DNA from 2 places in the Staphylococcus lutrae genome. Region 2 is predicted to be linked to the other one. Evidence: riboswitches for the same ligand, from Rfam matches in the RefSeq annotation. Region 2 holds a riboswitch; the other holds the start of a gene.
The links. A riboswitch is a leader RNA that binds a small molecule or an ion and turns the genes downstream of it on or off. The one in region 2 is predicted to bind FMN.

Region 1 (11,625 bases), 300 kb from region 2:
ATATCGTGAGTTGTCTTAAAAGTGCGACTATAAACATCAAAAAAATGGCGTCAAATTTGAAATGTCGTATCGCTCAAGTATGAATCGCCATCATCACATTAACGTTGCCAATAATGTGCATTTGAACACCTTGTGATCTATGCGATGGGTATTTATTGCAACGACAATCAGCGAGATGAAAGTGCACATTCGTAAATCTTGCACCATTGATGTATCGTTTTCACCGATGAACGTAGTCAAATTGACTAATTTGGCAGATGTTAAGTGCACTTTAAAATGATGTTCTTTTTCCTAACGTCAAGATTTTACCCCTGTCTAGCAATCGAGACAGGCTCGTTGATAGACAGGGGCACTTTGAATCATTTTATATTTAATTGCTTTTTCAAAACTGTACTTTTATACCGATAGCTTTAAAAACAACTTTTTGACCATTGCTTCACTTAAACGAGTTTAAATGTTTTACGAACAAATTTGAATCGTAAAATTAAAATCGTTAACAATAGCTCATAAAAAGTAGGGAAAAATTTGGCAACAATCAATCCCATTAACTGTCCCAACAACGTGCCATCGCCTTGAGATGCATTAAACTGAGCTACAATTCCAGCATCAACGAGATTCAATCCTATGATTAAGACGACCACTGGCCATGTTTTTTTCGTGACAACACCAACAATCAATCCCAATATAACGAGTAGCAAAAGTTCAAAAACAAAATACTGGACAAACGTATCTAACGACGTCCCAAATATATAGAATGCTAAATCTCTAAACATTGCTTATCTCCCTTAATATAGATTTACATTTATTTTAACACGCGTGTATTTCCAATCATTTAAAGATTTTATTAAGATTTCTGCGCAACAATTTACAAAAAATTAACAAATAATGCGCGATTTACATCACTTCAGCAACTCTTCACACAGACTTCATGTTAACTTGACATCAATATGTTAGATTATGCTTAACAAAACCATTTAGCAAGGAGTATATTATGAAAATTATCATTAAATGTATGGTATGTATTTTACTTCTACTCAGTGCGCCATTAATGACTGCTATTGCTCAAGAACCTATTGCGACGAATACTCAAAAATAAATAAATTCATCTTCACATTTAGTTCAAATTAACATGATACATTACCTATATAAAAATATATTTTTTAATGTGAAAACGTTTTCCCCTATGATATGTTCGTGATACACTATTGATAAAACATGAACAACTGGGAGGAATTTAGAATGGTCTTAGTCAAAAACTTTTTCATGGCATTATCTAATAATGCATTTTTAAATTCAGCAGCGAAAACAGTAGGACCTTCACTCGGGGCGAAAAAAGTCGTCGCAGGCAATACGATTGATGATGTGGTTGAAACAATTAAAAAATTAAACAAAAAAAATATCGCGGCCACTGTTGATAATCTTGGGGAATTTGTCAACAATGAACGTGATGCCATTGCTGCAAAAGACAAAATACTTAAAGTAATGGAAGCCATTCACAAAAATCATTTAAATGCACATATATCTGTGAAATTAAGCCAACTTGGCTCTGAATTTGACCGTGCGTTGGCGTATCGTAATATTCACGAAATCGTAGCAAAAGCACATGAATTGAATCAAATGCATATTAACATCGACACTGAAAAATATGAAAGTTTGTTTGATATTACTCAAACACTCGATCGTTTAAAAGCGGAATATAACAATGTAGGTACCGTGATTCAAGCGTATTTGTTTAAAGCAGACGTCTTGATCGACAAATATCCCGATTTGCGTTTACGTCTTGTCAAAGGGGCGTATAAAGAGTCCTCGTATATTGCTTATCAAACTAAAGAGGAAATCGACGAAAACTATATACGATTAATCGAGAAAAGATTACTCACTGCTGAAAATTTCACTTCAATTGCGACACATGACCACAAGATTATTAATCATGTTAAAGCTTTTGCCGAAAAACATCATATTGATAAATCGCAATTTGAATTTCAAATGCTTTATGGTTTTAGATCAGAATTGGCAGAATCTATTGCGAATGAAGGCTATCATTTCACAATTTATGTTCCATTTGGTGACGATTGGTTTGGTTATTTTATGCGTCGTTTAGCCGAAAGACCTCAAAATATTACGCTTGCTTTAAAAGAATTTGTCAAACCGAAATCACTGATCACGTTTATCGCTGTTAGTGCGGGTGTCGTGACATTATTAAATCGACTAAAAAAACGTTAATCACCTTGAGTCTCAGTGCTTTCAATATATGCATCATAACTAGAGTACAAGAGAGGGATGACAAAATCCCATTTTTATCCATGGCATTGATCATCCCCCTCTCGATAAAGAGAAATTCCGTTGAAGAAGCAAAATAAAGGGCGATATTCAACGCAAATCTCCTTCTTCTCTTTTATATTCTTGCTTTTAGAAGTGCACATCCCATTTTGTTCAATGCATTTTCACAATAATCATTTTGATGTTTACGGACACACGCTGAGTGTCAATCCGCACCTATACTTATCTACTGAACTGTTCTAATAGACGTGCCATTTCGATTGCTCCAATTGCAGCTTCTGCACCTTTATTCCCTGCTTTTGTACCGGCTCTTTCAATTGCTTGTTCAATGTTTTCTGTTGTTAACACACCAAAAATCACTGGAATTCCAGTATCATCACTCGCTTTAGCAATCCCTTTTGCCGCTTCATTACACACATAATCATAATGTGATGTTGCCCCACGAATGACACAGCCTAATGTAATGATTGCATCATATTGACGTGTTTGCGCCATTGTCTTTGCTACCATTGGCAATTCAAATGCGCCTGGTACGTGTGCAACGTCAATGTCTGTTTCTGCAACTTGATGCCTTTTCAATGCATCCATTGCCCCATCAAGTAAACGTCCGGTAATCAAATCATTAAACCGACTCACTACAATCCCAATTTTTAATCCTTCGCCGTTAAGTTGCCCTTCAAATTTCATAAAAATACCTCCTTGATTTATATTAAATGACCCATTTGATGTTTTTTGACTTGCATATAATCATGATTGTGCTCATTTGATTCTGTGACGAGTGGAATTCTTTCTTCGATTTGAATACCATACCGTGTCAAACCATGTATTTTTTCTGGGTTATTACTTAATAAGCGGACTGATGTAACGCCAAAATGTTTTAAAATTTGAGCAGCAACGTCATATTCACGTAAATCCGGTTCAAAACCAAGTGCCTCATTTGCCGAAACCGTATCATGTCCTTTTTCGATTAACTCATATGCCTTTAATTTATTTACTAAACCGATACCTCGTCCTTCTTGAGGTAAATAAAGAATCATTCCCCCATGTTGTTGGATATAGGTCATCGCGGCTTCTAACTGCGCACCACAATCACATCGCTCACTATGAAAAATATCTCCAGTTGCACAGGCAGAATGAACACGCACATTCATCGTCGTTGAAAAATCCCCTTTGACAAGTGCTAAATGTTCTTGTTGATCGATTTTTGAAGTAAAACCATACATATCAAAAGTGCCAAAACGAGTCGGCAAAGTGATTTTTGCTTCTGCTGAAATCAGTTGACGATGCTTTTTAATATAAACCACCAGATCATCTATCGTAATCATTTTCAGGTTGTGTTCCATTTTGAATGCTTCAAGTTGTTCACCTTTAGCCATACTACCATCGTCGTTCATGATTTCGCATATCACACCAGCTGGGCGTGCACCCGTTAAAAGTGCTAAATCTATTGTCGCTTCAGTATGACCGCGACGTTCGAGTACACCGTTACTTTTAGCAATCAGCGGAAATAAATGCCCAGGCTGATAAAAAGTATCCGCCGTCATTTCATCATCTATCAGTGCGCGTGCTGTTTGTGTTCTTTCAATTGCACTAATTCCAGTTGTTGACTGAACGTGATCAATGCTATATGTAAAAGCCGTCTCATGTGGATCATTATTTCGCTTCACCATATTTTCAAGGCCTGCTTGCTTAGCAATGTCTTCAGTAATGGGGGCACAGATTAAACCTCTTCCATAACGTGCCATAAAATTTAACGTGTCATCGTGCATCCACTCTGTAATAGCAACTAAGTCCCCTTCATTTTCTCGTCCTTCATCATCTACAACAATAATCATGTCTCCTTGTTTCAATGCATTAATGGCTGCTTCAATAGTATCTCGTTTCACGAAATCCCCTCCTTTAAAAACCAGCGTTCAGTAAGTCTTGAACTGAAAGCTTTGAATTTTGTTGCGTCAATGATGCTACATATTTAAATAGCAAATCTGTCTCCAAATGGACTTGATCCCCTTGCTTTTTTGTAGACAGTGTTGTTGCTTTTCGTGTTTCTGGAATAAGGTGAATTTCGAATTGGTTTGATAATTTCTTAAATATTGTCAAACTAATTCCATCAACAGCGATTGAACCTTGAGGAATCATTTGAGCCATGAGCGATTCATCTGCTGAAATCGTATAAATCCATTCGTTTTGTGAGGTTTGTATATTTTTTATCACACCGCGACCATCTACATGACCTTGAACAAAATGTCCCCCTAGTCGATCTATTGGACGTAAAGCACGTTCTAAATTGACGTGATCTTTTACTTTTAACCGCGCCAAATACGTTTTATTTTCTGTACCTCTAATCACTTGAACTGTGAAACTATCGCTATTAAAACGGGTGACTGTTAAACATGTCCCGTTCACACTAATCGAATCACCAATCTGCATATCGCTGATTATCTTTTGACATTGAATTGTCAGTTCTGTAATGGGATGATGCGTTTGAATATGTTGAATTGTACCCACTTCTTCTATGATACCTGTGAACATGATGTCACTTCCTTCTCAATCGTAGTTTCAAATCGGTATCTAGTATATCTGTTTGTACAATTTCAAATTGTGGAAGTTGATCAAGGGGTGTGACTTTTTCCGTATGAAAAAATTGATTAATTCCTTGACCACCTATTAATTTCGGGGCTACATATAGGATGAAGTTTGTCACATAATATGACGCTAAAAATTGTGATGTTACGTTTGGTCCTGCTTCGACAAGAACACGACCATAACCTTTTTGATATAAATCTTTTAACACGGCTTCAATCTCAACCGAATTCATTCGAATCAACACCACATGCGCCCACGGTGAAATAACCGTTTCATTTTCAGTATAGACGTATATCGGTGTTGTTTGATCATGAAAAAGTTGCGCTTGCCAATCGATACGGCCAGAACGTGATAAAATCACTTTCGCTGGATGGTGACCATCCTCACATCGTGTTGTTAAACTAGGGTTATCATGCATTAAGGTGCCATTCCCAGTCAAAATCGCATCATGTCGATGCCTCAATTGAAAAACATCTTTTTTTACTGCTTTTGATGTAATCCATTGACTTTTGAAATCATCTGTCGCTTGTTTACCATCCATGCTTGCGCTGACTTTGACTGTCACAATCGGTAAACTTGCACGCTTACTTTGATAAAACTCCGTGTATAATTGTGTTGCTTTAGGATGCGGTCGATAGTCGACTTCCACGCCATGATCTCGCAACATGGCATGTCCTGTATCTTTTAAAGTTGTATCCTTCGCTGCATATACAACTTTGGAAATACCTGTATCAATAATCTTTTGCGCACATGGCGGCGTATGGCCATAATGAGAACATGGCTCTAAGGAAACGTATATTGTTGCACCTTTGACATGGCTTTCACCTGCCATATCGATTGCTTGCACTTCAGCATGTTTCTCGCCTTTTTTCAAATGCGCACCGATACCTATGATTCGTCCATTTTTGACGATGACTGCACCAACAGCAGGATTCGTACCGGTTTGTCCTTCGACCATTTCAGCCAACTGTATGGCATATTCTAAATATTGCATTGACTTTCACCTCAATAAAAAAACACTCGATTGTCGACTTCGAGTGGTAGGATGTATGAAAAATCTTCAATTCAGATTGAATCTGTTTTCATTCAACTTTTTAGATACGACAAATAAACTCACATTATATATTTAAAAAATTAATGTGAAAAATGCCGTTACTATTCTTCCTCCCATCCAGACTTTCACTGTCGGCTCTAGATTCTCACTAGATCAGCCATATCAAAAATTTGATACAGGTCGCAGGCTTATGATTTACTGCCGGTTGGGATTTTCACCCAGCCCCGAAAGAATATATGAAATTGTATTGAGAATAAAAGATACGCATAGTCTCTTGCCAAGACTATGCGTATATCTTATCTTATCTATGAATATTTTACAAACATTTATACTATTAAAAATTAATATTTTTATCTCCTGTGCATCAATTGCTATTTCCAAATGACTCAGTGTCAGGTTATTTCTTATGATGTTTCTTTTTGGCTTTTTTCTTTTTTTGTTGCTTATGTTGGGTTTTTTGTTGTTGTTTTCTTTTTTCTTTGTCCAATGCTTTTTGAGCCTGATACGTTTCATACAAGTTTTCTACTGCACGAACAGCCTGTTGTACAATCATATTCACACCATTGCGTTCAAAATTAACTCCGTTTGTGATTTGACCCATCGCACGCATATTTTTCAACGTTCCATATAAAGGGCTAATCACTTCATTTGTCGACGGAACAATTTGAATGCCACCTTGTGGATGCGGTTGTATAATTTGACGATTCTCAAGATCAATGAGCAACGCATCGTCCTCATCTAATTGACTCAAATGTTTTTTTGGACCTGTCGCGTTGATCATAACATCGACTTTCATTTCCTCAGTGACATTTTTAAAACGCAAACGATATTTCCCGTAATACCGACGCACATGTGATAATCCTGATAACACATGAAGATGACCTGCTTCGATTTCTTTAATTAATTGTTGTGCCGTCTCACGCGGCATTGGATTTGTGTTTTCTTTTAAATAGCGATGATATTTGTTCAGAAAATGTGCTTGATCATCACGACTCAAACTGTTCCAAATCCAATCCATATTCTCTTTTAAAGCCTCAAACATACTTTGTAATGCCCCGACCTCTTTAGGATGGTTTAAATCATATTTCAAATCATAAATAGAATCATATTTACGACGCTTAAGGAGCTTCTCTAATGGAATATCACGATCCTCAAATTCTTTTTTAAACAAATTCACTGCCATTTCAAGAGGGACGACACCCATATTTTCTGCTTTTATCTCATCAAATTTCTCTACAGTTATATATTTAAATGTAATACTTTGCATGTCCCCCCGTACACTCGGCAGTTTACCAGTGCGACTCGCCAAAATGATTGGTTTATGTTGATGGTGTGCTAAGGCATATCGTACGACATCTAAACTAGCAAGCCCAGTCCCTAAAATCGCAATTGTATCATTACCATTGACTTCAGATAAAGTTTGATTTGCTGGATAAGGAGAATGAATATACCCTTTTTGCCCTTTTAAATCATATGGATCGTTATAAGACAGTGTTCCTATCGTGAAAAAGACATAATCGTAGGTTTGACACTTATGATGGTCATCAGAAGTACATACAGCAATACGCTTAGGGATCATTTCACTTTCTTGTTCTTCAATATACATATGTGTCACTTGGTGCTTAATGATATTGATGTTGTCAAAAGTCTGATTAAACTGAGCTAAAAAATGTTTCATGTAATGCCCGAATACAAAGCGGGGTAAATATTCTACATCTCCATAATCAAACTCATCTTGCGCATTGTACCATGATCTGAATTCTAACAGATCATCAATATTTAAAGACAATCTATCCACCGGAACATTAATCAATAAGTTCTCGCTATCATTTTGAAACGGCTTCCCTTGGCCCATATTCTGCGCATTGTCATACACATCGACTTCTAATTTTTTAAATTGTTTATATTTAACAAGCTGTCGTAAAACACTGACACCTGCTGTTCCCATTCCAATAATGGCTACTTTCATTTGGCATCATCCTCATTTTCATTTGTTTGATACCCTTACATTATACCTATAAATCGGAGCTGAATTAAAGATTTTACGTGTTTCACCCTTCAAACCAAATGTTGTTGGTATTTTTATAACGGTGTCAAACCTTATTACGATGAAAAATTAAAGTCGAAAGGGCTCAAATGCACATGCTACATTTTATGAATATGTTATAGTAGTATGTAAATAAGGAGTGAATGAATATGTTAAAATTCATTGTTAAAGTTACTGTTGCAACGGTTGTTCTATTTTTAGTATTAGGTCGTAAAAACGAGGCGCAATAACAGCTTGTTAACGCTGCTTTGATAATGATCTTCCGTAAGAATCATGAATCTATTGAGCGGCGTATTGTCATTTCCTCTCATTAAACTTCACACATTCACCCTCTAAAGCGGACTGTATCGTCCCTCTTTAGAGGGTGTTATTTTGGTTTTAAGGTTTGATGTTCAATTTTTAGTCATCATGGCTAGTTGTACTTGATAGATGTTGACGTCGCTTATCACAGTAAACGACGAACGATTGTTTCAATATTTGAAGGGCGTGTTCCGTTTCATAACCATTATACGATATTGAATTGATTCATATTATTAGGTTTTTAAGTTTAAATTTTAATAATTATGGCCATCTTGATGCTTTTTATCGTCCTTATACACAAACCAATTAAAATATTTTCCTTCAGTTTTCATATCTTGATAAAAATCAGCCATAATAATCGCATTACTTTTTGCCCAGTTGATGTCAGTTGCATACTGATGCTCACCAGGATTTTTAGGATTCCATCTCATACTATATAAAGTATTTTGGTTCGGACCAGATAAGTAGTGGTCATGTATAAACTCCGCACCCCCACTGATCGCTTTTTCTGGTGTATCCCATCCTTTTTTCTTCGCATATTCAGCACCAGTTTTAATTGGATCTTCATCTAATGCCCCTACACCATAAAAGTTATAGTACTTTTTACCATCAATCTCGACGCCTTTAGACAACTCAGAAACAACCGATCCTGTTTCAAGAAGTGCATGAGAAATTAAGTATACTTCATTCACTTGTTTATCTTTAGCTGCATTGACAAAATCATCAGTATGCGCTAATAAAGTCGGATGATTTCTTAACATACGTTTAATTCTGTTTTTATCAATACCTTGATACTTTGACAAATTTAAAAATTGGTATTTTTGACGTTTGTCATCCATAAATTTTGAACTATCCATCGCATTTCGAATTTCAGTATCTGATGCATCACGCCAATTCGTATGATTTTTATTTGAAACTTGTTGGCTTGTATAGTTATCAATTTGTTTTTTTGCCGCTTGATCTAGCGTGACATCTAAAACCTCAACATTTTCTACTTGTTTTACACTTTTAAAGAAAATTTGGTCTTCAATCATTTTAAAAAAGAAAAAACCTGCAACACATGCAATGATGAATGACGCGATGACAGCAAGAATTGAGCCTTTCTTGTGCTTTCTCATAAACACACCTCTTCAGAATGTTTCTTTATTGTAGTTTTGTTTGTAACTTACTAGAACTCAAATTTTACCACCTTACACGTTGATGTACAACGCGTATCTATTCTTGTTACACATTCATAAAAAAACAGTAATGAATATGTAAAATAATTCATTACTATTTGTCACGCTGGTAGTCCATCATGATAAAACTGACTGCTTGTGAACGATTTTTATAATAATATGGCGCTAAATTAATAGTCCCTTCTACCGCGCCATCCCGATACATCATCTCTTTTGTCATATTATTAATCATCACAAATTCTGCTCGGTCTCGAATGATGTCTAAATCGTCATTGCGCGCAAAGAAATGTTCTAAATTTAAATGTTCGTAATCCATATTAACCTCCTTATTCAGTCATTTGACATATAAAACGGCCAATGTGACGCGTAAGTCTGTCTATCCTATAAAAATAAACGATAAAATACCATCTACACCTGATATTAAACATAAAATAGCATAAAAAGCACAATGTCACAATCATTTCGCTATGGTATAACACATTTGACCGGTCAAACAGAAAGGCGTGAACGAAATGATATTTGATACACTTTACAAGCAGTATTACAAATTAATCCATTATTTACTCCATCAGCACCATATTTCATATAATTATGAAGAATACTTTCAGCTGTTAACCATTAAGCTGTGGGAACTTTCAATGAAATACCAACCGACATTCAATCAATCTTTTTCAACCTTTGTAAGTTACCGCTTAAAATTTTACTTAATTGACTTATTACGACAACAATCATCACAAGTGCCACTCGTACCCATGACTTCAGAAATCTATGAAATCAGTGATCATACACCCGTTATCAATCACTTCATCTTAAATGATCTCATTCTTGAGTTAAGTCCCGCTCAACAAACATGGCTTCATTATTTTATGGAAGGCTACCTTCAAAAAGAGATTCAACAACGCATGTGCGTCTCTGCAACGACAATTCGAAAATATAAATCAACTACACTCCTTTATTTAAGACAAGCCCTTACAGATGAAAATGTACAGGAAGGAATGAATAGATGATGTCTTTATCTCAACACGACGCCGAAAATATTTTGTTTATCAAAACGGCCCAACAATTGAATTACCGTACTTTTATTCAATATTCAACCTATAATCAACGAAGTCAACTCAATTTGAAACAATATTTGAATCATCTTGCCTACCGATTTCATAAAGAAATACGTACACAAAAAAAGCAAGCTCGTGCACTTTTAAATGTCTCTAAAATGGTCCCTATATTTATGGATTTGACGCTTATTTTATGTCCGTTATTGTCACAACGCGCTCCAATTCAATATTACATCAATATGGCGCAAGTTGTGGCGGCTTCCTCTCAACGAAATGAAACATGCATTCATTTCAAAAACAATACCACACTTGTAGTCCCGATACCTTTACATCAATTCGTCAGTCAATGGAAAGATGCACACATGCTCTCAACACTCATCATAAACTAGCGGACACGATTCATTTTGTAATCGAGCAAGCGCTTTGTGAAAAAGGCATTGCTACGCTTCATTAAATAAATGGTCAAGATCATTAAGAGAATGGCGCAGATAAGTATAACAACGACTAGACTTATCGACAAATGCACTTGTGGCTGGATAAAATAATGTACAGCACTCAAACTGAGTAATAAACCCGTAATAAATAAGCCTAACAAGATAATATTCGTTACCAATAAACCGATGAGAGATGTAACAAGATGCCCTGTTGACAACACGCGTGTTTTGAAAACATGTTGTTGCAAGTAATCATATACAAATCTACGCGGGGATTGATATTCTTGCTGTATTGCTTCAACCGTTTGGTGTTTCATCCATTCCGCAAGCGCCCGTTTCTCGCGTGCATTTAAATACCACATTTCTTTCTTTACTTTATATTCAAACACATCATTTCTCATGGTAAACTCCTTTATGTCATCGATCTTCACAAATAATATCCCAAAAAATCACACATTGCAATCAACACGATAAAAATTAAAAGCACATATGCGTAGGTTAAGCAATCTGGTTACAGCTTACTCACTCCCTACCCATATGTGCGTTTTAATGCAATACTATTGAATTTACAAAATACTTAAACCAGATGATTGTATGTCTTTCGCAAAACCTTGAACCGTATCTACAGACAATTCGTCAATGTCACGTCCAATATTCGGAACTTTTTTAACCACGTCAGCCGGACATGTGATGA
Region 2 (11,625 bases):
TTCCCGTTTTCAATAAAAATTGAGTTTGCATCATGACCAGCTGCGATAACCCCTGCAATATAACAGTTTTCAATATTTGTCTCATACGTCTCCGGATGATACACAGGCGGTGTGCCATATTCTGTTGTACGTGTTTCGATGCCGATAGAACGCAAAAAATCATAATCAGGGTGATAACCAATCATCGCAAACACATAGTCATTATCAATGGTTAAGGTTTCTCCCTCTTTTTCGAACGTAACGGTCCCTTCTGTAATCTTTTTCACTTCACTATTAAAATGCATTTGTATATGGCCATGACGGACGAGTGAGTCAAAGTTTGGTAAAATCCATGGCTTCACTGCTGAAGCATATGAAGGTCCTCGATAAATGACTGTGACATGTGCACCTGCTTTTTCTAATTCAATCGCAGCGTCTACTGCTGAGTTTTTACCTCCGATAATGACAACATTTTGGTCGAAATAAGGGTGCGGTTCCTTAAAATAATGCATCACTTTAGGTAATTCAGCACCTTCGACTTCTAAAGTATTGTGTTGACCGTAATAACCTGTCGCAACGGTTAAATAACGACATTGATACACATCTTTTGTTGTCGTTAATGTAAAATGATCATTCATTTTTTTAACCGTTAGCACCTCTTCAAAAGCATTCACTTTAAGCTGATGATACTTGACTACTTCACGATAGTATACAAGGGCTTGATTACGACGAGGTTTTAACTCTTCAACGATAAATGGCACATCTCCAATGCTCAATTTATCACTTGAAGAGAAAAATGTTTGATGGGTTGGATAGTGATAAATCGCATTGACGACATTCCCTTTCTCAATGATGAGTGTCTCTATCCCTTTTTTCTTTTGTTCGATGGCCGCACTTAAACCACAAGGCCCACCACCGATAATAATACTTTCTACAGTTTTCATGTTTATACAAGAACGTTAAAAATATTAGTTCGTAAACACATATTATGCTATTTTAACGCGCTTTTTTGCCTCCTAATTCAAATACTAGCACCGTATATTATAAGAACTGTGATAATTCGTCCATAATTATACCAATTTTTATGGTAATACAAAATTGAAAAGTTTGTGAAGTCAGTGCTTCCTTACTGATTGACTCCTCAAATTGAGTGGTGTCGTTTCAGTAACATCCAAGCCACATAAAGACACAACCTTATTCAATTAACGAATCAGGTTGTGTCATTTCGGAGAGGTCATCTTATAGTTGTGTTATGGAATAATGAGTTGTTGCCCATCACTAATGTTATTACCATTTATCCCGTTTGCACGTCTTATTTTTTCGATGTTCTCAGGTGAGCCATTTCCGTAATATTGGATGGCAATTCGATACAGATTTTGGTTGCCAGTCACGATATGCGTTTGGCCTCCAGCACTTTGCCCTGGTTGTTGATTGTTTTGTTGTGTCCCTTGTGCTTGATTTTGTTGGGGCTGATTATTGGCATCTGATGCACCGGATTGTTCGGACTGTCCATCAGATTGTGATTTTTCATCTGCTTTATCGTTAGAATTTGTCTTGCTATGACGTGCATAATCGTTTTCGTTTGCTTTGTCTGATTGTGTCTCATCTTGTTTTGTTATCTCTTGCTTTTTATTTTGAGACGCTTTTTGGGCCGCTTTGTTTTGTGCGACTTCATTGGAAATATCGTTTTGTTGATTTTGATTAAATAAATAAATCCCACCGAAAATCGCGATTGTGCCCAAAAGAATGATTGCTGCAAGTAGTGGTAACAGTTTTTTGAAAAATCCAGCACGCTTACCATTTGATACGACCGTTTGTGTGTTTGCTTCCGCTGTTTCGTGTTGCTGTGATGCCACTGTAGTTGCGACCGTCGCACCCCCGACACCCGCTTTTTGAGATGCATGTTTCGTGTCATTTGTCTGTTTTATGTCTGAACTGTGTGTTGCGGCAGTAGTTGCTGCTGCATTTTTCACATGCGCCTCTGTTTTTTTATCAGTCTGTTGATGTTGCGTCGATGCAGCTACATTTTTAGATGTCTCTTTATCGGAACGCTCATTTTTATGTTGAGATTCGTGAGATGCTGACTGGCGTGTTCCAGATTTTGGTTTAGAATGAGATGTTGTTTTGGGTTGAGACGGTGCTGCTTGATGTGTACTTGTTTGCACCTGTCCATGCGTGTCTTGTTCATTTGACGGTTCAGTCATCTCTGATTCAGATTGTTGTGATGTCACTTGTTGAGGCTGTTTTGTCGTATGTGGTTGCTCTGTTGATTTTGACTTTCCTATACCAAAGTCTCTTTTTCTGTGACGTCTAGAAGCATTTCGTGGTGGGAATTGTTGTTCTTTTTGAGTTACTTGAGGTTGTTCATCTTCATTGTGGTTGATTTCTGTCGTCTCTTCCTGATGATGGGCTTTTATTTCTTGACGACTTCGTTCAAATTCATCTTTAAAATTATCTTTCGACACGAAGAATCATCCTTTCTTTATTAATTTATGGTTCTTTTTTGAAAATGAAACCTCGAGACATTTTCACTCTGCTCATTTCATTTTTATTTTGAATGCTGTGTTGTATGATGTTGATACCATTCATTTTAAATTATAACGACTTTAAATCAAAAGTTAAAGCATCGTGGAATCTATTCTAATAAATGGGATAGTTTTTCTTCATACGTTAATTTTCTTTTCACTTTTTTTCTGTTTTTTTCTACAATAGGCACAATTGCTTCACATTGATCACAGCATTGTGTCGTTGTTTCTTTTGACATACCGAAATAATCCAACAATAATTGACGTCGACATTGTTGGGTAAAGATGTAATGATACATATGTCGGTAGCCTTGACTTTTCAACGCCTCATTTTTTTTGAAAATTTGCTTCAGTTCAGGCATGGCATAGTATGCTGTTAAAATGTCAAGAATTTCAAGCTTTTCAGTATCAATCATCTGCCCATGCGCATATAAGTCGATATCCGCTTCACGAATTAAATGGGACAAGGCTAAGTTCTCCATTAAATATTGATCATCAGGTTGAAATAGTGCAATCGCTTGGCTTTGTAATCCATCACGTCCAGCTCTACCAATCTCTTGTAAGTAGTTGCTAGGCGATGATGAGAGGTGAAAGTGAACAATAGTACGAATATCAGGCTTGTTGACGCCCATACCAAATGCACTCGTTGCAACAATGATACGGATGTCATTTTTTAAAAATTGCTGTTGAACGGTATGGCGTTCTTGATAAGTTAAGTCTCCATGATAGATGCCGGTTAAATAACCAGATTGATAAATTTTCTCTGCTAAATCTAAGCTTACCTTTTTGGAGGACACATAGACAATGGTAGGTCCTGATGTTGCTATAAAGTCCAATAGCCAATCTATTTTTTCTTCATACGATGCCATGAATTTGACAGACAGCGAGACGTTGGGTCGATCCATGGAATGTTCGATGACGTGGACAGGTTGTGCGATGATGCGTTGTAAATCCTTTTGTAAATGTCGTGTTGCTGTCGCCGTTAACGCAAGAACTGTTGCGTTTTTAAAATGTTTGGTGATGCGCCCCATCAATGCGTAATGGGGTCTGAAATCAAATCCCCATTCAGATAAACAATGAACTTCATCGAATACAATTAAACCAAATGTAAGATTTTGAAAATGTTTGAAATGATGGGATTGCAAAATAAATTCTGGGCTTACAAAAATAAATCTTGATTGTGATAATTGTTGTAACGCCCTTTTTTTGACAGTGTGATCCATTCCTGAATGTATCGCAACAACATGTTGCTCGCCTTGCATTTTCATTTGCATTACTTGATCATCCATCAATGAAATTAAGGGCGAGATGATCAGTGTAGGTTTTTTAAGCATATATGTTGGTAATTGATAACAAAGGGATTTACCACTTCCTGTAGGCAAAATTCCTAACGTATGTTGCCCGGCTAACACACTGGTGATAATGTCTTCTTGGCCCGGACGGAATGTTGAAAAACCAAAATAACGGTTCAAAGCAGCGTTAAGCATGTAATTCTCCTTTTGTATATCCGATAATGGCGAGTTTTATTTCGAAATATGATAATGCCTCAAAGCGTTCCTTATAAACTTTAAGTCGCTGATAAGGGTGTGCGTGATAGTAGGTGACAAAGGGTTGGTATGGCGATTTAAAAAAATCAGCATAGTTGGTCAACTTTTCTTTCATAAATAAATCAAGGATATGATCTTCTACAGTGGTCTCTTTGACTTGCTGTTGTTTGGCAATCCAAGGAATCGCATGGGTGTCTTGTAACAAGTGATAAGTCTTGTAGACACGTTCAGAGACGTCCATAGACATGATACATTGCGACAGTATCGGAAAACTTGATGATTGTTTCAATATACGATAAATCATCAAATATTCTTGATACAGTGCTACGAATAAGTCATCCATGTCGATTGACTCTATGGCACATATTTGTTGACGCGTATACATGGGCTCATCGTATCCCGTCAGTAGGTAATGTGCATATTTGGGAGTGTCATCCGTTGAATGTAAAGTCTCAAACAGCTTAAATAGTTCATTTTCAAATGCTTCTGTTTGGTCATGATGAACGATGTCATGATAGAGATGTCGAACTTTATGATGAATATCAGTATTTGACGTAATTGGCAAAAAAGCGCGCGTATCATGTTTAATATAGGAATACGTTTGAACGAGTAATTGTAATGTTTCAAATGTTTTTACTAATGTTTGAAAATGAACATGATTATCCGTCAAGATGGGCTGAGGTACATCATCACAACGAATCACCTTTTCGAATTGTTCTGGTGTCAACGTGGGTACACTACCAAATAATGACAGTACATTTAAAGAAACGGCATCAAAAAAAGTTTGATGAGTTTTTTTACCTATGATAATATTAAAGATGCTTTTTTTAGTTTTGTAGGCTGATGCATGATGATATAAAAAATGAATGAAATGCTTCATGTTTAGACCTCGATTAAAAACGGATATATTGAAAAAACAAGTCCATAGAACTACAATAAAATTATAATGTGCGTATGGTACTTTGAAAAGGGAGGCGAATTAAATTGGCGAAATACACAATTGTTGATATGGATACTTGTATCGCATGTGGTGCATGTGGTGCAGCGGCTCCAGACATTTATGACTACGACGATGAAGGGATTGCATATGTGATTTTAGATGACAACCAAGGGACAACTCCAGTGCCTGAGGAATTGTATGAAGATCTTGAAGATGCATTCGAAGGTTGCCCGACTGACTCGATTAAAGTTGAAGAAGAGTCATTTGATGGTGACGCATTAAAATTTGAATAATTATAGAGTGAAAGACACGATGTCTATAATATAAATATAAAACAACTAAAGGTTTAAGTAAACTAAGATGAAGGGGCAAGCCACTATCATATGTAGGGGATGTTAAAGGACTTGAAATTCACTATCGATAAGCTTGCTGAAATGGATTGTCATTTAAGGACGCTTTAACGGTTATGAAGGTGTTTCACCTTTTTAATCACGCATAAGTCTAAGCTTTTGACTCCTTGGATGACACGCATATAGACCTACATGGTTTTGTCCCCTATTATTATAAAAAGCCACAACGTGCATAAATTCATGCATTTTGTGGCTTTTTGACATGCACACTTTGATTTTGAATCAAAAGTATGTCATGCGATTTTTATTTTAATATATGCCCAATACGACGATATAAAAGTACAAAAATAATCGAAATCAATGTCCCTTTAATCAGATTGAAAGGAATAATCCCTGCAGCAATGATGAGTTTAAGATTGTGTGTAATATCGCTTAAATTCATAATCAATCCGTACAGTGGTAACAGGACAAAATAGTTCAAAATAGCTAAAACAATTGTCATGACGAGTGTCGCAATGACTAAACCTAATACCAGTTGCGACATTGTTTTTTTTGAACGATAAATTTGGAAACTGACCCACAACAAACTTGTTCCAGCTAAAAAGTTAGCGATAGGACCAATAGGATCACTCATGTTAAAGAAAAAATTGAGTAAATTTTTGATGAGTTCCACGAGTATCCCTGCAATCGGACCGAGCGTGAATGTCGCAAGAATAGCGGGGACATCACTAAAATCAATCGTTAAATAAGGGGGTAAAAAAGGTAGTGGAAACTTAATAAACATGAGCACAATGGCAATTGCACTCAGCATCCCAATGGTAATCATTTGTCTCGTTTGCTTTTGCTTCATAATAACCTCCAAATCAATTCATCTGAGTTGAATAGGAGGTATATTAATGCATCACAAATAAACCTCCATCTTCTCCCATCCAGACTTTAACTGTCGGCTCTAGAATCTCACTAGATCAGCTGCAACAATGACATACATTATTGCAGGTCGCAGGCTTAATTTACTGCCGGTTAGGAATTTCACCTGACCCCGAAGATGAATTTTTTTATTATTTTCTTTAATAGTTTACATGACTACAGGTGTGAATACAATTAATTTGCAATCCATATCCATTGGTGCACCATTAAAGGGAATGACGATATTGGAGGGACGGATTTAGGTTATTTCACAACGATTAGAACAAATTGAAAGCGTTCAGTAAGATGTATTGTACATCTTTGCTGAACGCGAGTAAGAAAGATTGATGTGATGCGTTTACGGTTTTTTAGGTAATTGAATGGTGAATTGCGTTCCTTCACCCAACTTACTTTTCACTTCAATATGTCCCCCGTGCGCATTGACGATCATCCGTGTGATAAACAGGCCAAGACCGCTTCCTTGAGTCCCCCGTTTACGTGCGGAATCGACTTTATAAAATCGTTCGAAAAGTTTTTGTAGATGTTGAGGGGCAATTCCAACGCCTGTATCCTCAACCGTTAAAATTTGGTAATCCTTATTTGCAGTCGCTTGGATAGAAATGGTATCTCCAGGTTGCGTATAACGTGATGCATTATCGACAAGATTCGTTAAAACTTGCTCCATTCGATCGAAATCGTAATACCAAGGTGCTGTCATTTCACCATCCATTTGAAAGTCAAGATTTAATTCAAGTTCTTGAGCTTGTAAACGATATTTTGAAGACATTTTTTTGATTAATTCTTGCATCGGTTGAACTTCTTGTGTCACATTAAGGCCTTCTGCATCTATTTTAGCAACATTTAACAGTTCATTCACAAGCCGACTCAAACGTTTTGATTCATCGAGGACAATCGTTAAAAACTCATTGATTTCATCTGGATCAGTCACTACACCATCCACAATGGATTCAGTATACCCTTGTAATAAAGATATCGGTGTACGTAATTCATGTGAGACACTTGCGATAAAATCTTTTTTGACTTGTTCAAGTTCATGCTCATTCGTCATATCACGTACAATGACCACAAGCCCGCCTTGACCATTGGTTTGGATTTTATCAATATGGCTCATAATGATGACATAGAATCGCTGATGCATTTCATATTCTCTGTATTCTGTCTTCTGACTTGAAAATGTGTCTTCTACTTGTCGATCAAAGACTTCTCGTTCAGCAGTGCCCATAGATTCAAGCATGCGCTCAGCTAATGCATTTGAAATAATAATTTCTCGTTTATGGTTAATGCCAAGCACGCCTTCAACCATCGCGTTAATCAGTGTGTCTCTTACGTTTTTTGAAGTGGTGAGTGCATCGATATGCGTTTGGATACTTCTGCTCATTTTATTAAATGTCATCGCCAATTCACCAATTTCATCACGGGTTTGTATTGGAACACGTTTGACATAATTGCCACGAGCAACTTCTTTTGCCTGTGTTTTTAATTGGCGTAAAGGATGGGTAATTCGAGTAGACAAGAAAAAAGCAAATACCGTTGTAACTGCTAAAAATATGACAGCGGTGATTAATATAATAATTGTAATAATATGAGTCGTGTCGTCAATACTTTTTAAATCTTGGTAAATAAAGATGACAGACGCTTGTTGATTCTCCCCTTTAGAAGGATAACCTAACAACATAAAGGTATGTGTTTTCCCTTCGATATCAAATGTCACATGATATAACTCAGGTTTGTTTTCATTAAGTACACGTTCGAAATTTTTCCCTTGGCTAATTTCTTTTAACATTTTTTGTTTGATCGCGTCATTTTGATTCATATTTGCACGATCCGGTAAAATGATTAATCCTTTATTGTCTTCTAATAAAGCTTCACTATGCTCAATTGCAAGTTTGCGATTATCATTTTTTTGTAGAACATGATGGACATTTTTGGCGTTTTTATATAGAGAATTTTCAGTTTCTTGCGTGAAATAATATTGAAAAAACGTAATCAGCGCAGCGCTTAATAAAATTAAAACTGTCGTTACTATTAAAATAATAGTTAACCACAGTTTTACGACAACATTATTAAGTCGTTTCATCAGACTTAATCACTTCAAATTTATAACCTACGCCCCAAACGGTTTGTATCATTTTAGCTGCATCTGCAGAAACTCGATTTAATTTTTCACGCAATCGTTTGACATGTGTGTCCACTGTTCTCAAATCACCATAAAATTCATAGTGCCATACTTCTTTAAGAAGCTGTTCTCTATCGAAAACTTTATTCGGTGTTTTCGCCAAGAAAATCAGTAACTCATATTCTTTAGGTGTTAAATTGACTGGCGTATCGTCCGCTAAAACTTTATGTGCATCGTTGTCAATGACTAAATGTTGGAATTCAATCATATCACGTGCATGAGGCTCATTTTGCTCGGCTCTACTAGATTCTGTACGGCGCAATAACGCTTTTACTCGCAAGACGACTTCACGCGGTGAAAATGGTTTGACGATATAGTCATCAGCTCCAGATTCAAAGCCTTCAACCCGATTGTTTTCTTCACCTTTTGCAGTGAGCATAATGATAGGTGTATCTTTTAATTCACGTAATTTCACTGCAACTTGAAGTCCATCGAGTTCAGGTAACATCAAGTCTAGCAAAACGCATGAATAATCATGCTTTGTTGCCATCTCTAAAGCTTCCCGACCATCACTGGCTTCGTCAATGATATAGCCTTCTCTTTCTAAATATAGCTTTAATAATTTTCTAATACGATGTTCATCATCTACGACTAAGATTTCATTAGTCATCATGACATACCTCCCACACATGGTGACATTACTAACTAAAACATATTATATCATATTGATAACAGGGAATATAATAAAACAATAGCCAGCATGCTGCCCTTTATCATTCATTCCCTACTGTCCATTTTCAGCTAAGTGACGTAATGATTTTACTTCATGAGGGGAAAGCACACGGCCTTCTCCCGCACCTAACCCTTTTAAAGTTAGTGGACCGAATGAGACGCGAGACAATTTTTGTACTTTAAACCCAAAATGTTCAAACATACGACGGATTTGTCTATTTCGGCCTTCTGTAATTGTAATTTCTACCAATGAAGTTGCTTTTTCTTTATTTTGTTTTTTAACTTTCACTTTTGCGGGTTGCGTCATCCCGTCTTCTAATTGAATCCCTTTTTCAAGTTGTTTCACTTGTTCTCTCAAAATGTAGCCTTCAATTTTAGCGACATAGGTTTTAGGTATTTTATAACGGGGGTGCGTCATTAAATTTGTAAAAGCGCCATCATTTGTCAGCAAGAGCAAACCTGATGTGTCATAATCTAAGCGCCCTACTGGATAGATACGTGTATCAAGATCATCAAAATAATCTGTTACGACTTGGCGACCTCGGTCATCGGAAACGCTTGTGATCACCTGTGCGGGTTTATAGAATAAGATATATAATTTATCTTCTTGTTCAAGCGGAATACCTTCAACGCTGACACGATCAGATGGTCGTACTTTTGTACCTAACGCAGTGACCGTTTCTCCGTTGACTTGTACTTTTCCTTCTTGTATTAACTTTTCAGCTTTGCGCCGAGATGTATAACCGCTACTTGCGATACGTTTTTGTAATCTTTCTAGATCTTGACTCATTTATGAATCTCCCTTCTGATTAACCAATTGACTGAAAAACGATTCTATCTCTTCTTCCTCGTCATCCGTCGTTGGCAGTGATGCAAGACTTTCCATCCCAAATACATTTAAAAATAAATCTGTAGTAAATAATTGTTGTCCTCTTGATTCAGGATTCGTTCGTGCTTCGATGAGTCCTTTCGCAATCAATGTTTTAACTGGACCGTCAGATTGAATCCCACGAATGAGTTCGATATCATTTCTTGTCATAGGTTGATTATATGCAATAATGGCGAGAACTTCCATTGCGGCTTGAGACAGTTTAGCAGAAGCTTTATTGACGATGAGTGATTCAATGTAAGGTTCAGCCTCTTTTTGGGTTGTCAGGACATAGGTTTGTCCAAATTTTTGTATCATCAAACCTGGTATTTTAAGTGTATCAATCGCTGTGTTGAGCGTGGTACTGTCAACATTAAGTGTCGACATTAATTGATACTCATCAATCCCGTCCTCTCCTACAGCATATAGCACAGCAGTGAGTGCCTCAGATAGATTAAGCGTCATAGTTAACTCCTTTGATGATTTCAAAATTATGAAAGGCTTGTACTTGTTGCAGTTGTATGATTCCTGTTTTTGACATTTCAAGCAAAGCGAGAAAATGAGTGACAACATGTTCGATTGACTCATTAAATGAAAATAGGTCAAAAAAAGTAAGCTTTGGTACAGATTTTAATTTATCATAAATGTACGTCGTCGACTGTTGAATGGTATACGTTTCCTTACGTATATTGACACTGGTCGGCTTTTTTAATGAAACACGTGTCTTCATTTTCTGATAAGCAACAATCAAATCTGTTAAATCTAACGTTGTATGATCTGGAAGCCGTTCAGATTGTTCATAATGTGAAAAATCTGTCGGCGGTTTTGTAAAATAATGTTCACGTTCCAAGCGTTTCTCTTCAAGCATTTCAGAATACGCTTTAAAATTTTGGTATTCGATGAGTTTTTCGACCAATGCCTCCCGCGGATCTTCCTCATCAATCCACTCAGGTGTTGGTTCAGGTAAGAGCATTTTACTTTTTATCATTAACAACTCAGAGGCCATTAATAAATACTCACTCGCAATATTAATTTCTAACTTTTTCATTGCGTGCACATATTGCATATATTGCTCGGTTAAGGCACGCATAGGAATATCATAAATATCAATTTCAAATTCATTAATAAGATGCAATAATAAGTCGAGTGGACCATTAAAAGCATCTAATTTCACTTCGTACATGGGTGTACCTCATTTCATAACGCGTGTAATGTGCATCATAACAAAAAATATTATAACATGTTTTATGTATAACAATAAATGATTGGAGTGATTCAATAATGGAAGAGGACTTGCTTCACTACTATTACCAATTTCATTATGAACAACATTATTTTCTCTGTCATGATATTTTAGAGGAAGCATGGAAAATGCAGCAATCCTTTTCAAAAGGAGATGCCGTTGTCGGTTTAATTTTACTCGCCACGGGTTGCTATCATTATCGTAGGGGAAATTTTAAAGGTGCACATAAATCATTTAAAAAAGCCTATCAAATCAGTATCAAACACCCTCAGAAGACGTGGGAAATTTTAGGGTTGAACTCTGAGATATATTTCGAGATGCTGCTCCAATTAATACAAGATGCTGGACAGCAAAAGCCGTTTTATCCAGTTTGTTTACCGTTGACCGCAAATATGATG

Region 1: another riboswitch for FMN. It lies ahead of ribD (bifunctional diaminohydroxyphosphoribosylaminopyrimidine deaminase/5-amino-6-(5-phosphoribosylamino)uracil reductase RibD); the one in region 2 lies ahead of B5P37_RS11495 (ECF transporter S component).

The regions. Positions count from the first base shown of each region.
Region 1 covers NZ_CP020773.1:234,586-246,210, forward strand. The annotation lists gene B5P37_RS01110 (hypothetical protein) at 441-773, opposite strand; gene B5P37_RS01115 (proline dehydrogenase family protein) at 1,240-2,223, shown strand; gene ribH (6,7-dimethyl-8-ribityllumazine synthase) at 2,503-2,967, opposite strand; gene ribA (GTP cyclohydrolase II) at 2,985-4,166, opposite strand; gene B5P37_RS01130 (riboflavin synthase) at 4,180-4,809, opposite strand; gene ribD (bifunctional diaminohydroxyphosphoribosylaminopyrimidine deaminase/5-amino-6-(5-phosphoribosylamino)uracil reductase RibD) at 4,814-5,857, opposite strand; FMN riboswitch at 6,019-6,153, opposite strand; gene B5P37_RS01140 (FAD/NAD(P)-binding protein) at 6,315-7,886, opposite strand; gene sagB (peptidoglycan release complex glucosaminidase SagB) at 8,519-9,382, opposite strand; gene B5P37_RS01150 (hypothetical protein) at 9,537-9,758, opposite strand; gene B5P37_RS01155 (sigma-70 family RNA polymerase sigma factor) at 9,955-10,449, shown strand; gene B5P37_RS01160 (competence protein ComK) at 10,446-10,886, shown strand; gene B5P37_RS01165 (magnesium transporter) at 10,883-11,332, opposite strand; gene B5P37_RS01170 (transaldolase) at 11,498-11,625, opposite strand, start outside.
Region 2 covers NZ_CP020773.1:2,469,863-2,481,487, forward strand. The annotation lists partial or broken gene B5P37_RS11470 (YpdA family putative bacillithiol disulfide reductase) at 1-923, opposite strand, end outside; gene B5P37_RS11475 (LysM peptidoglycan-binding domain-containing protein) at 1,230-2,444, opposite strand; gene B5P37_RS11480 (RecQ family ATP-dependent DNA helicase) at 2,615-3,991, opposite strand; gene B5P37_RS11485 (helix-turn-helix domain-containing protein) at 3,984-4,931, opposite strand; gene B5P37_RS11490 (ferredoxin) at 5,036-5,284, shown strand; gene B5P37_RS11495 (ECF transporter S component) at 5,646-6,191, opposite strand; FMN riboswitch at 6,255-6,392, opposite strand; gene B5P37_RS11500 (ATP-binding protein) at 6,606-8,345, opposite strand; gene B5P37_RS11505 (response regulator) at 8,332-9,054, opposite strand; gene B5P37_RS11510 (pseudouridine synthase) at 9,169-9,906, opposite strand; gene scpB (SMC-Scp complex subunit ScpB) at 9,907-10,449, opposite strand; gene B5P37_RS11520 (segregation and condensation protein A) at 10,439-11,167, opposite strand; gene B5P37_RS11525 (DUF309 domain-containing protein) at 11,266-11,625, shown strand, end outside.